2 regions of the Nocardiopsis sp. NPDC006139 genome follow, and region 2 is predicted to be linked to the other one. Evidence: riboswitches for the same ligand, from Rfam matches in the RefSeq annotation. Region 2 holds a riboswitch; the other holds the start of a gene.
What was found. Region 2 has a riboswitch for glycine ahead of gcvT (glycine cleavage system aminomethyltransferase GcvT). Riboswitches for the same ligand answer to the same signal wherever they lie in the genome.
Positions count from the first base shown of each region.

Region 1 (4,410 bases), on a different contig from region 2:
CGGCGCCGCCGACACCGGGCCCACGCCCGTGTGCGGGCCCGCCTCGGGCTGGCCCGGGTGGTTGGGCAGGAACGCCGCCAGGTGCGAGCGGACCGCGACCGGGCCCACGCCCGGGCCGCCGCCGCCGTGCGGGATGCAGAAGGTCTTGTGCAGGTTCAGGTGGCTGACGTCGGCCCCGAACTCGCCCGGCTTGGCCCAGCCCACCAGCGCGTTCAGGTTGGCGCCGTCGACGTACACCTGGCCCCCGGCCTCGTGGACCAGGCGGCACACCTCGGTGATGGTGTCCTCGTACACGCCGTGCGTGGACGGGTAGGTCACCATGATCGCGGCCAGCGCGTCGGCGTGCTTCGCGATCTTGGCCTTGAGGTCGTCCACGTCGATGTTGCCGCCCTCGTCGCAGGCCACCACGGCCACGCGCATGCCGGCCATCACCGCGCTGGCGGCGTTGGTGCCGTGCGCGGAGCTGGGGATCAGGCACACGTCGCGGTGGTCGTCGCCGCGCGAGCGGTGGTAGCCGCGGATGGCCAGCAGGCCGGCGAACTCGCCCTGGGAGCCGGCGTTGGGCTGCAGGGACACCGCGTCGTAGCCGGTGATCTCGGCCAGCCAGGACTCCAGGTCGCGGATGAGCGCCACCGAGCCGGCCGCCTGGTCCAGCGGGGCCAGCGGGTGCAGGCCCGCGAACTCCGGCCAGGTGACCGACTCCATCTCGGTGGTGGCGTTGAGCTTCATGGTGCACGAGCCCAGCGGGATCATCGTGCGGTCCAGGGCCAGGTCGCGGTCCGACAGCCTGCGCATGTAGCGCAGCAGCGAGGTCTCGCTGCGGTGGGTGTTGAACACCGGGTGGTCGAGGTAGTCCACCCCGCGCGCCAGGTCCCCGGGCACGCGGTCGGCGTCCCCGTCCACGGCCACGGCGGCCTTGGGGCCGTGCCCCGCCCCGCCGAACGCCTCGGCCAGCGCGGCCAGGTCTGCGACGGTCGTGGTCTCGTCGACGCTGACGCCGACGGTCGAGGCGTCCACGCGCAGCAGGTTGAACCCGGCGGCCAGGGCGCTCTCCACGACCCGGTCGGCGCTGGGCACCCGCACCCGCAGGGTGTCGAAGAACGCGCCGTGGACCACCTCGAAGCCGCGCTCGGCCAGGGCGTCGGCCAGCGCCGCGGTGCGGGTGTGCACCTGGCGGGCGATCGCGCGCAGGCCGTGGGGGCCGTGGTAGACGGCGTACATCCCGGCCATGACGGCCAGCAGCACCTGCGCGGTGCAGATGTTGCTGGTGGCCTTCTCGCGGCGGATGTGCTGCTCGCGGGTCTGCAGGGCCAGGCGGTAGGCCGGGCGGCCCGCGGTGTCCACCGAGACGCCGACCAGGCGGCCCGGGATCTGGCGGCGCAGCTTCTCGGCGACCGACATGTAGCCGGCGTGCGGGCCTCCGAAGCCGAGGGGGACGCCGAAGCGCTGGGTGGAGCCGACGGCGATGTCCGCGCCCAGGGAGCCGGGGCTGCGCAGCAGGGTCAGCGCGAGGATGTCGGCGGCGACCACGGCCAGGGCGCCGCGCTCGTGGGCGGCGGCGATGACCGCGCCCGGGTCGCGCACCGCACCGCTGGAGGCCGGGTACTGGACCAGGACGCCGAAGGCGTCGCCCTCGGGCAGGCCCCGGGAGAGGTCGGCGACGACGACCTCGATGCCCAGCGGCTCGGCGCGGGTGCGCAGCACCTGGAGGGTCTGCGGGAAGACGTCGGAGTCGACGACGAAGACGTCGGCCCTGCTCTTGGAGGCGCGGCGGGCCAGGGTCATGGCCTCGGCGGCGGCGGTGGCCTCGTCCAGCAGGGAGGCGCCGGTGACGGGCAGGCCGGTGAGGTCGGAGACCATGGTCTGGAAGTTGATGAGGGCCTCGAGGCGGCCCTGGGAGATCTCCGGCTGGTAGGGCGTGTACGCCGTGTACCAGGCCGGGTTCTCCATGATGTTGCGCAGGATCACCGGCGGGGTGAAGGTGCCGTAGTAGCCCTGGCCGATGAGGGGCTTGACGACGGTGTTGCGGTCGGCGAGCGCGCGCAGCTCCGCGAGGGTCTCGGCCTCGCCGATGGCCTCGGGCAGGTCCAGATCCGCGCTGCGTCCGGGGGCGCTGAGGATGGACGCGGGGACGGCGGCGGCCATGAGCTCGGCGGTGGAGCCGTAGCCGACCGTCTTGAGCATCTCCTCGACGGCGCCGGGCGCGGGTCCGACGTGGCGGTCGGCGAACACCCGGGCGGGCGCGCCGGGGACGTTCACGGGCTGGTCGGACACGGAGACCTCCTGGTGACAGGGCCGATGCGGATCGGCGGTGTTCCTCACGGTCTCCCCCTCTGTCACCGGGCACGGCGGCGCCCAGGCTTCAGAGCGGCCTTCTCCGCACGGTCCGTGGTGCCTGAGAGGTTACTGGGGAGTATTGCCCCGTCGGCGCCCCTGGGTCAGGGGTCTCTCCCGCGCGGTATCGACAGCCTGCTGACGCTGTGTTCACTTGTACGGACAGGGCGAATGTCGGTTTTCATCCCTGTTGTGGTTACGACCGTACTCGATCACATCGCCACAGGCCGAGTCCCCCCGCGCGTTCCGCGCGCCTCGCGCGCCCGGGCGCGACGAGGGCCCGTGCGGCCGTCCCTCCGCACGGACCCTCCACCGTCCTCTCTCGGACGGTCCCCGGCGGGGCCTTCGCGCGGCCCCGCACTCCTCTCTCGGACAGTCGCGCCGCCCCCGCCGCTCCCCCACCCCCGGAACACACCGTGTCCCGCATCACACCCCGCCCCGGGTCGCCGTCGCCCCCGGCGAGGACTCCCCTCCGCGCCCACACAGCACCACAACCCCCGCCCGCCCCAGCGGCCCCACCCGCACCACCCACACCGCCACCCCCGGCCCTGGGCAACGTCACCCCAGAAGAGGGCTCCCACCCGCATCCACACGGCACCACGGTCCCCGCCCGCCCCAGCGGCCCCGCCCGCATCGCCGGCACCGCCACCTCGGGCCCGGTGGTCCCGGGGCTCCCCTCCCGGTGGCCGTCACGTGTGCCGGGGCGCGCGACCGCCTTCGACCCGGGGGTGGAAAGGGGGGAGCCCGTGCGGCCGTCCCTCCGCACGGGCTCCTTCTCCCATCCCTCTCGGACAGGGTTCGAGGAGGGCTTCGCACGGCCGTCCTCCGCACGAAGCCCTCGACTCTCACTCTTTCATCCCTCTCGGACGATCCGCAGCCACACCGCCGTGTCGGACGGCAACCGATCGCCCTCCAGGGGCCCGCCGGCCACCAGCACCCCCCGGTGCGCGGGCAGGTCCGCCGGGTCCCCGCCCAGGTTGACGACACAGGCCACGTCGCCGCGGGCGAACGCCAGCACCTCCTCGGGCGCCTCCAGCCAGCGCATCCCCGGGCCGTCGGCGGGCGGGGCGCCCAGGGCGGGTTCGGCCCGGCGCACCGCCAGCGCCCGGCGGTACAGGTGCAGCATGCCGTCGGGGTCGGTGGCCTGGGCCGCGGCGGTGCGCGCGGCCCAGCCCGCGGGCTGCGGCAGCCACGGATCGGCCGCGCCCGGCGGCCCGAACCCGAACGGCGGCCCCTCCCCCGACCACGGCAGCGGCACCCGGCAGCCGTCCCGCCCCCGGTCCGCGCCGCCCGAGCGGACGAACACCGGGTCGTCGATCAGCTCCTCCGGGACGTCCACCTCTTCCAGCCCCAGCTCCTCGCCCTGGTAGACGTACACCCCGCCGGGCAGCGCCATCGCGAGCAGCGCCGCCGCCCGCGCCCGCCGGGTGCCCAGCTCCAGGTCCACGGGCTCGCCGTGGCGGCGGTCCGCGAACGAGAACCCGGTGTCCCCCGCCCGCCCGTACCGCGTGACGTGCCGGGTCACATCGTGGTTGGACAGCACCCACGTGGCGGGCGCCCCCACCGGGGCGTGCGCGGCCAGGGTCCGGTCGATGACCGACCGCAGCGCCTTGGGCTCCCAGGGGCAGCTGAGGAAGTCGAAGTTGAACGCGCTGTGCAGTTCGTCGGCCCGCAGGTACCGGGCGAACCGCTCCGGGTCGGGCAGCCACATCTCCCCCACGAACACCCGGTCGGGCCCGTAGGACTCGGCGATCCGCCGCCACCGCCGGAACACCTCGTGCACCCCGTCGCGGTCGGAGAACGCGCTCTCGTCCCCCTCCGGGGCGTCGGGCAGCCCCGGGTCCTTGACCATCCCGTCGGCCACGTCGACGCGGAACCCGTCCACCCCCCGGTCGAACCAGAACCGCAGGATCGCGTCGAACTCCTCGCGCACCCGCGGGTTCTCCCAGTTCAGGTCGGGCTGCTGCGCCGAGTACAGGTGCAGGTACCACTCCCCCGGGCTCCCGTCGGCCTCGGTGACCCGGGACCAGGCGGGGCCGCCGAACCGGGACCGCCAGTTGTTGGGCGGCAGCCCCC
Region 1 is NZ_JBEXTT010000001.1:127,621-132,030, forward strand. Features, by position in the region: gene gcvP (aminomethyl-transferring glycine dehydrogenase) at 1-2,274, opposite strand, end outside; glycine riboswitch at 2,373-2,464, opposite strand; gene ABZ249_RS00565 (glycoside hydrolase family 13 protein) at 3,188-4,410, opposite strand, start outside.
Region 1: another riboswitch for glycine. It lies ahead of gcvP (aminomethyl-transferring glycine dehydrogenase); the one in region 2 lies ahead of gcvT (glycine cleavage system aminomethyltransferase GcvT).

Region 2 (4,410 bases):
TCGGCGATCTCCCGGAACCGGGCGAAGTCCAGCTGCCGCGGGTAGGCGGACCAGCCCGCGACGATCATCTTGGGCTGGTGCTCCTTGGCCAGGGCGGCGACCTCGTCGTAGTCGACGGTGCCGTCCTCGTCGCGCACGTGGTACGCCACGGCGTTGAGGACCTTGCCGGAGTAGTTGATGCGCATCCCGTGGGTCAGGTGGCCGCCGTGGGCCAGGTCCAGACCGAGGATGGTGTCGCCCGGCTTGAGCAGGGCGAAGTACACGGCCGTGTTGGCCTGGGCGCCCGAGTGCGGCTGCACGTTGGCGTGCTCGGCGCCGAACAGGGCCTTGGCCCGGTCGATGGCGAGCTGCTCGACGACGTCGACGTGTTCGCACCCGCCGTAGTAGCGGCGGCCGGGGTAGCCCTCCGCGTACTTGTTGGTCAGGACGGTGCCCTGCGCCTCGATGACGGCCTGCGGGGCGAAGTTCTCCGAGGCGATCATTTCAAGGGTGTCGCGCTGGCGGCCCAGTTCGGCGTCGACGGCGGCCGCGACTTCCGGGTCGAGTTCGCTCAGGCTCTGGTTGAGCGTGTTGTCGGTGGCCATCGGGGGTCAGTCCTCGCCTTCGGTCAGCTTGGTGTACTCCTCCGCGGAGAGCAGCTCGCCCGGTTCCCCGGACAGGCGCACCTTGAACAGCCAGGCGCCGTAGGGGTCGGAGTTGATGGACTCCGGCTCGCCCTCGAGGTCGGCGTTGACCTCGACGACCTCGCCGTCGACGGGGGAGTAGATGTCGCTGACGGACTTGGTGGACTCCACCTCGCCGCAGGTATCGCCCGCGCTCACGGTGGTCCCGGCCGCGGGGGCCTCGACGTAGACGATGTCGCCGAGGGACTCGGCGGCGAACGCCGTGATGCCGACCGTGGCGACCCCGTCCTCGATCGAGACCCACTCGTGTTCGGCGGTGTAACCCAGCTCCGTGGGAACGCTCACTTCAACTCTCCTTGGAGGTTCTCTTCATTCCTGCCGCGCCGCCGGGTGACGGCCGCCCGGCCCGGCCTACGTCCGGTCGCGCCCGCCCGTGCCGATCCCGGTCAGGGGTTCAGCCGCGCGGGGCGCGCGGGGTCCCTTTGGTGGGGGACCCACGTTCTCAGGCCTGCCGCTTGTAGAACGGCAGCTCGACCACGTCGACGTCCTCGCCGCGGCCGCGCACGTCCACGGTGAACGCGCCGGTCGCGGTGTCGAGTTCGCCGTCCACGTAGGCCATGGCGATGGGGCTGCCCAGGGTGGGGGAGGGGGCGCCGCTGGTGATGGTGCCGACGACCTCGCCGTCGCGCAGGACGTCCTGGCCGCGGCGCAGCGGACGGCGTCCGCGCGCGACGAGGCCGATGAGGCGGCGGGGGCGGGCGGTGCGGGCGGCCTCTTCCAAGGCGGCCCGGCCGACGAAGTCGCCCTCCTTGTCGAACTTGACCACGCGGCCCAGTCCGGCGTCGAAGGGGGTGAGGTCGGTGCTCAGCTCCTGGCCGTACAGCGGCATGCCCGCCTCCAGGCGCAGGGTGTCGCGGGCCGACAGCCCGGCGGGGACCAGGCCCTTGTCGGCGCCGGCGGCCATGAGGGCCTCCCACACCCCGACGGCGCGGTCGGCGGGCCTGACGAAGATCTCGAAGCCGTCCTCGCCGGTGTAGCCGGTGCGCGCCAGCAGGACGGGCACCCCGGCGACGGTGTGCTCGTAGCCCGCGTAGTAGCGGATGGAGTCGAGATCGGCGTCGGTGAGCGGGGCCAGGATCTCCACTGCCCGGGGGCCCTGGATCGCGATGAGCGAGTACTCGGCGGACTCGTCGGCCACCTCGACGTCGAACCCGGCGGCGCGCTCGGCCAGGGCGGCGGAGACGGCGTCGGCGTTGGCGGCGTTGGCCACCACGAGGTACTCCTCCTCGCCGAGCCGGTAGACGATGAGGTCGTCCAGGACGCCGCCGTCGGCGTCGGTGATCATCGTGTAGCGGGCCCTGCCCGGCTTGACCTGCGACAGGTGCCCGACCAGAGCGTGGTCGAGGGCGCGGCCGGCGTCCGGCCCGGTGAGGCGGATCTCGCCCATGTGGGAGAGGTCGAAGAGGCCCGCGGCCTCGCGTACGGCCCTGTGCTCGGCGGTCTCGCTGCCGTAGCGCAGAGGCATGAGCCACCCGGCGAAGTCGACGAGGGAGGCGCCGGCCTTCTCGTGGATCGCGCGCAGGGCGGTGGGCCGCGACGCGGACGCGGGCTCTGACATGGGTACTCCCGAGAGGATGGGCGTCGTATCGTGCATAGGCGTTGCCATCCTCCCCCTCTGTCATCGGTGCCTGAGAGCTTCGCCCCGCGCTCGGCGTGGCTTGCACCTTCGGCGAGGGACTCCCGGTCCCTGCTTTCCAGAGTGGTCTCGCCCGTACGGTCCACTGTGCCTGAGAGGTTGTTTCGGGGAGGGATTGCTCCTTCGGCGGCCCGCGCCGGCTGCGCGGGCACTCTCCCGTACGGGGTCAGCAACACGTTCAGCCTAGCAGCGGCCGTGGCCGCCCCCAAGGGCGGCACCGCCCGCGCGACCGGCGCGGGCGAAACCCGGGCGGCGGGGGCGGGCACGGGTTACCGTGTCCCCTGAACGGGTCGTGGCGGTTCGTGCACCGAGGGGGACCGAGTGCTGGTGGACACGCGGAGGATGAGACGGATCGGCTACGCGTCGGTGGCCGGTGCGGCGCTGGCGGCGCTGCTGGGCTGTGCCGCCCCGCGGGAGGAGGGCGAGGAGTCGGGCCCCGCCCCGGGGGCGGGCAACGCCGCCGCGGTGGGCGGCGACGTGGCCGCGGTGGAGCGGGCGGACCTGGCCGGGGTGTTCGAGCGGGCCGGTGCGGCGGGCACGTTCGTGCTCTACGACACACGGGACCGCACCTCGGTGCTGGTGGACCCGGAGCGGGCGCGCGAGCGCGCGGTGCCGGGGGAGACGTTCGAGCTGGTGACGGCGCTGGTGGCGCTCCAGACGGGCGCGGTGTCCGACGCGGGGGCCGTGGTGGGCGCCGGCGGGGCGGCGCACCGGGACGCGGTGGAGCGGGTGGGCCGGGACCGGCTGGCCACGTGGGTGGACCGGTTCGAGTACGGCGACCGCGACACCGGCGCGCCGGAGGACGGCTCCGGCGACTTCTGGGCGCGGGGCCCGCTGGGGGTCTCGGCGGTGGAGCAGACGGAGTTCCTGGCCGGGCTGGCCCGCCGGGAGCTGCCGGTGGACGCCGCCCACCAGGAGGCGCTGCACGCGGCCACCCTCGTGGAGGAGGGCGCCGGGCACACGCTGCACGGCCGCGCGGCCTGCGACGGGGACGGGGCGCCGGGCTGGTGGGTCGGCTGGGTGGCCGCCGGGGAGCGGACGCACTCCTTCGCCCTGCGCCTGGAGCCGGGGGAGCGCGGGGCCGGGGACTGCGAGGCGCTGGGGCGCGAGCTGCTGGCGGCCCTGGACGTCCTGCCCCGGGAGTCCGGCACCCGGTAGGGAACGGCTCGGGGGGAGACGGCCGGGCCCCGCCCCGTGGCGGACGGGGCGGGGCCCGGCGGGTCCGGAAGGGGCGCCGGCTAGGCGGTCTTGCGGCGGGCGCGGACGGCCTCGGCCAGGGTGGTCAGCACCTCGGTGGTGGTGTCCCAGCCCATGCACTTGTCGGTGATGGACTGGCCGTACACCAGGTCCGCCGGGTCGCCCAGCTTCTGGGCGCCGGGGACGAGGAAGCTCTCCAGCATGACGCCGATGATGCCGTGCTGGCCCTCGGCCACCTGGGCGGCGATCTCGGCGGCCACGCCCGGCTGGCGCTCGTGGTCCTTGCCGCTGTTGGCGTGGCTGGCGTCGATCATCAGGCGGCGCGGCAGCCCCGCCCGGGCGATGACGTCCAGGGCGGCGTCCACCGAGGCGGCGTCGTGGTTGGGACCGGTGCGGCCGCCGCGCAGGATGACGTGGCAGTCGGGGTTGCCCTCGGTGACGACCACCGAGCCGGCGCCGGTCGGGTCCACACCGAAGAACGTGTGCGAGGCCGCGGCCGCGCCCACCGCGTCCACGGCCACCTGCACGTCGCCGTCGGTGCCGTTCTTGAAGCCCACCGGGGTGCTCAGGCCGCTGCTCAGCTGGCGGTGCACCTGGCTCTCGGTGGTGCGGGCGCCGATCGCGCCCCAGGACACGGCGTCGGCGATGTACTGCGGGGTGATGGGGTCGAGGAACTCGGTGCCCGCGGGCAGCCCCAGCGAGTTGATGTCCAGCAGGATCTCGCGGGCCAGGCGCAGGCCGCGCTGGACGTCGTAGGTGTCGTCGAGGCCGGGGTCGTTGATGAGGCCCTTCCAGCCGACGGTGGTGCGCGGCTTCTCGAAGTACACGCGCATGACCACGCACAGCTCCTCGCTCAGCGAGGGGACCAGCTCGATCAGCCGGTGGGCGTAGTCC
Region 2 is NZ_JBEXTT010000029.1:37,345-41,754, reverse strand. Features, by position in the region: gene glyA (serine hydroxymethyltransferase) at 1-584, opposite strand, end outside; gene gcvH (glycine cleavage system protein GcvH) at 591-968, opposite strand; gene gcvT (glycine cleavage system aminomethyltransferase GcvT) at 1,126-2,241, opposite strand; glycine riboswitch at 2,388-2,488, opposite strand; gene ABZ249_RS28630 (penicillin binding protein transpeptidase domain-containing protein) at 2,662-3,477, shown strand; gene ABZ249_RS28625 (3-deoxy-7-phosphoheptulonate synthase) at 3,558-4,410, opposite strand, start outside.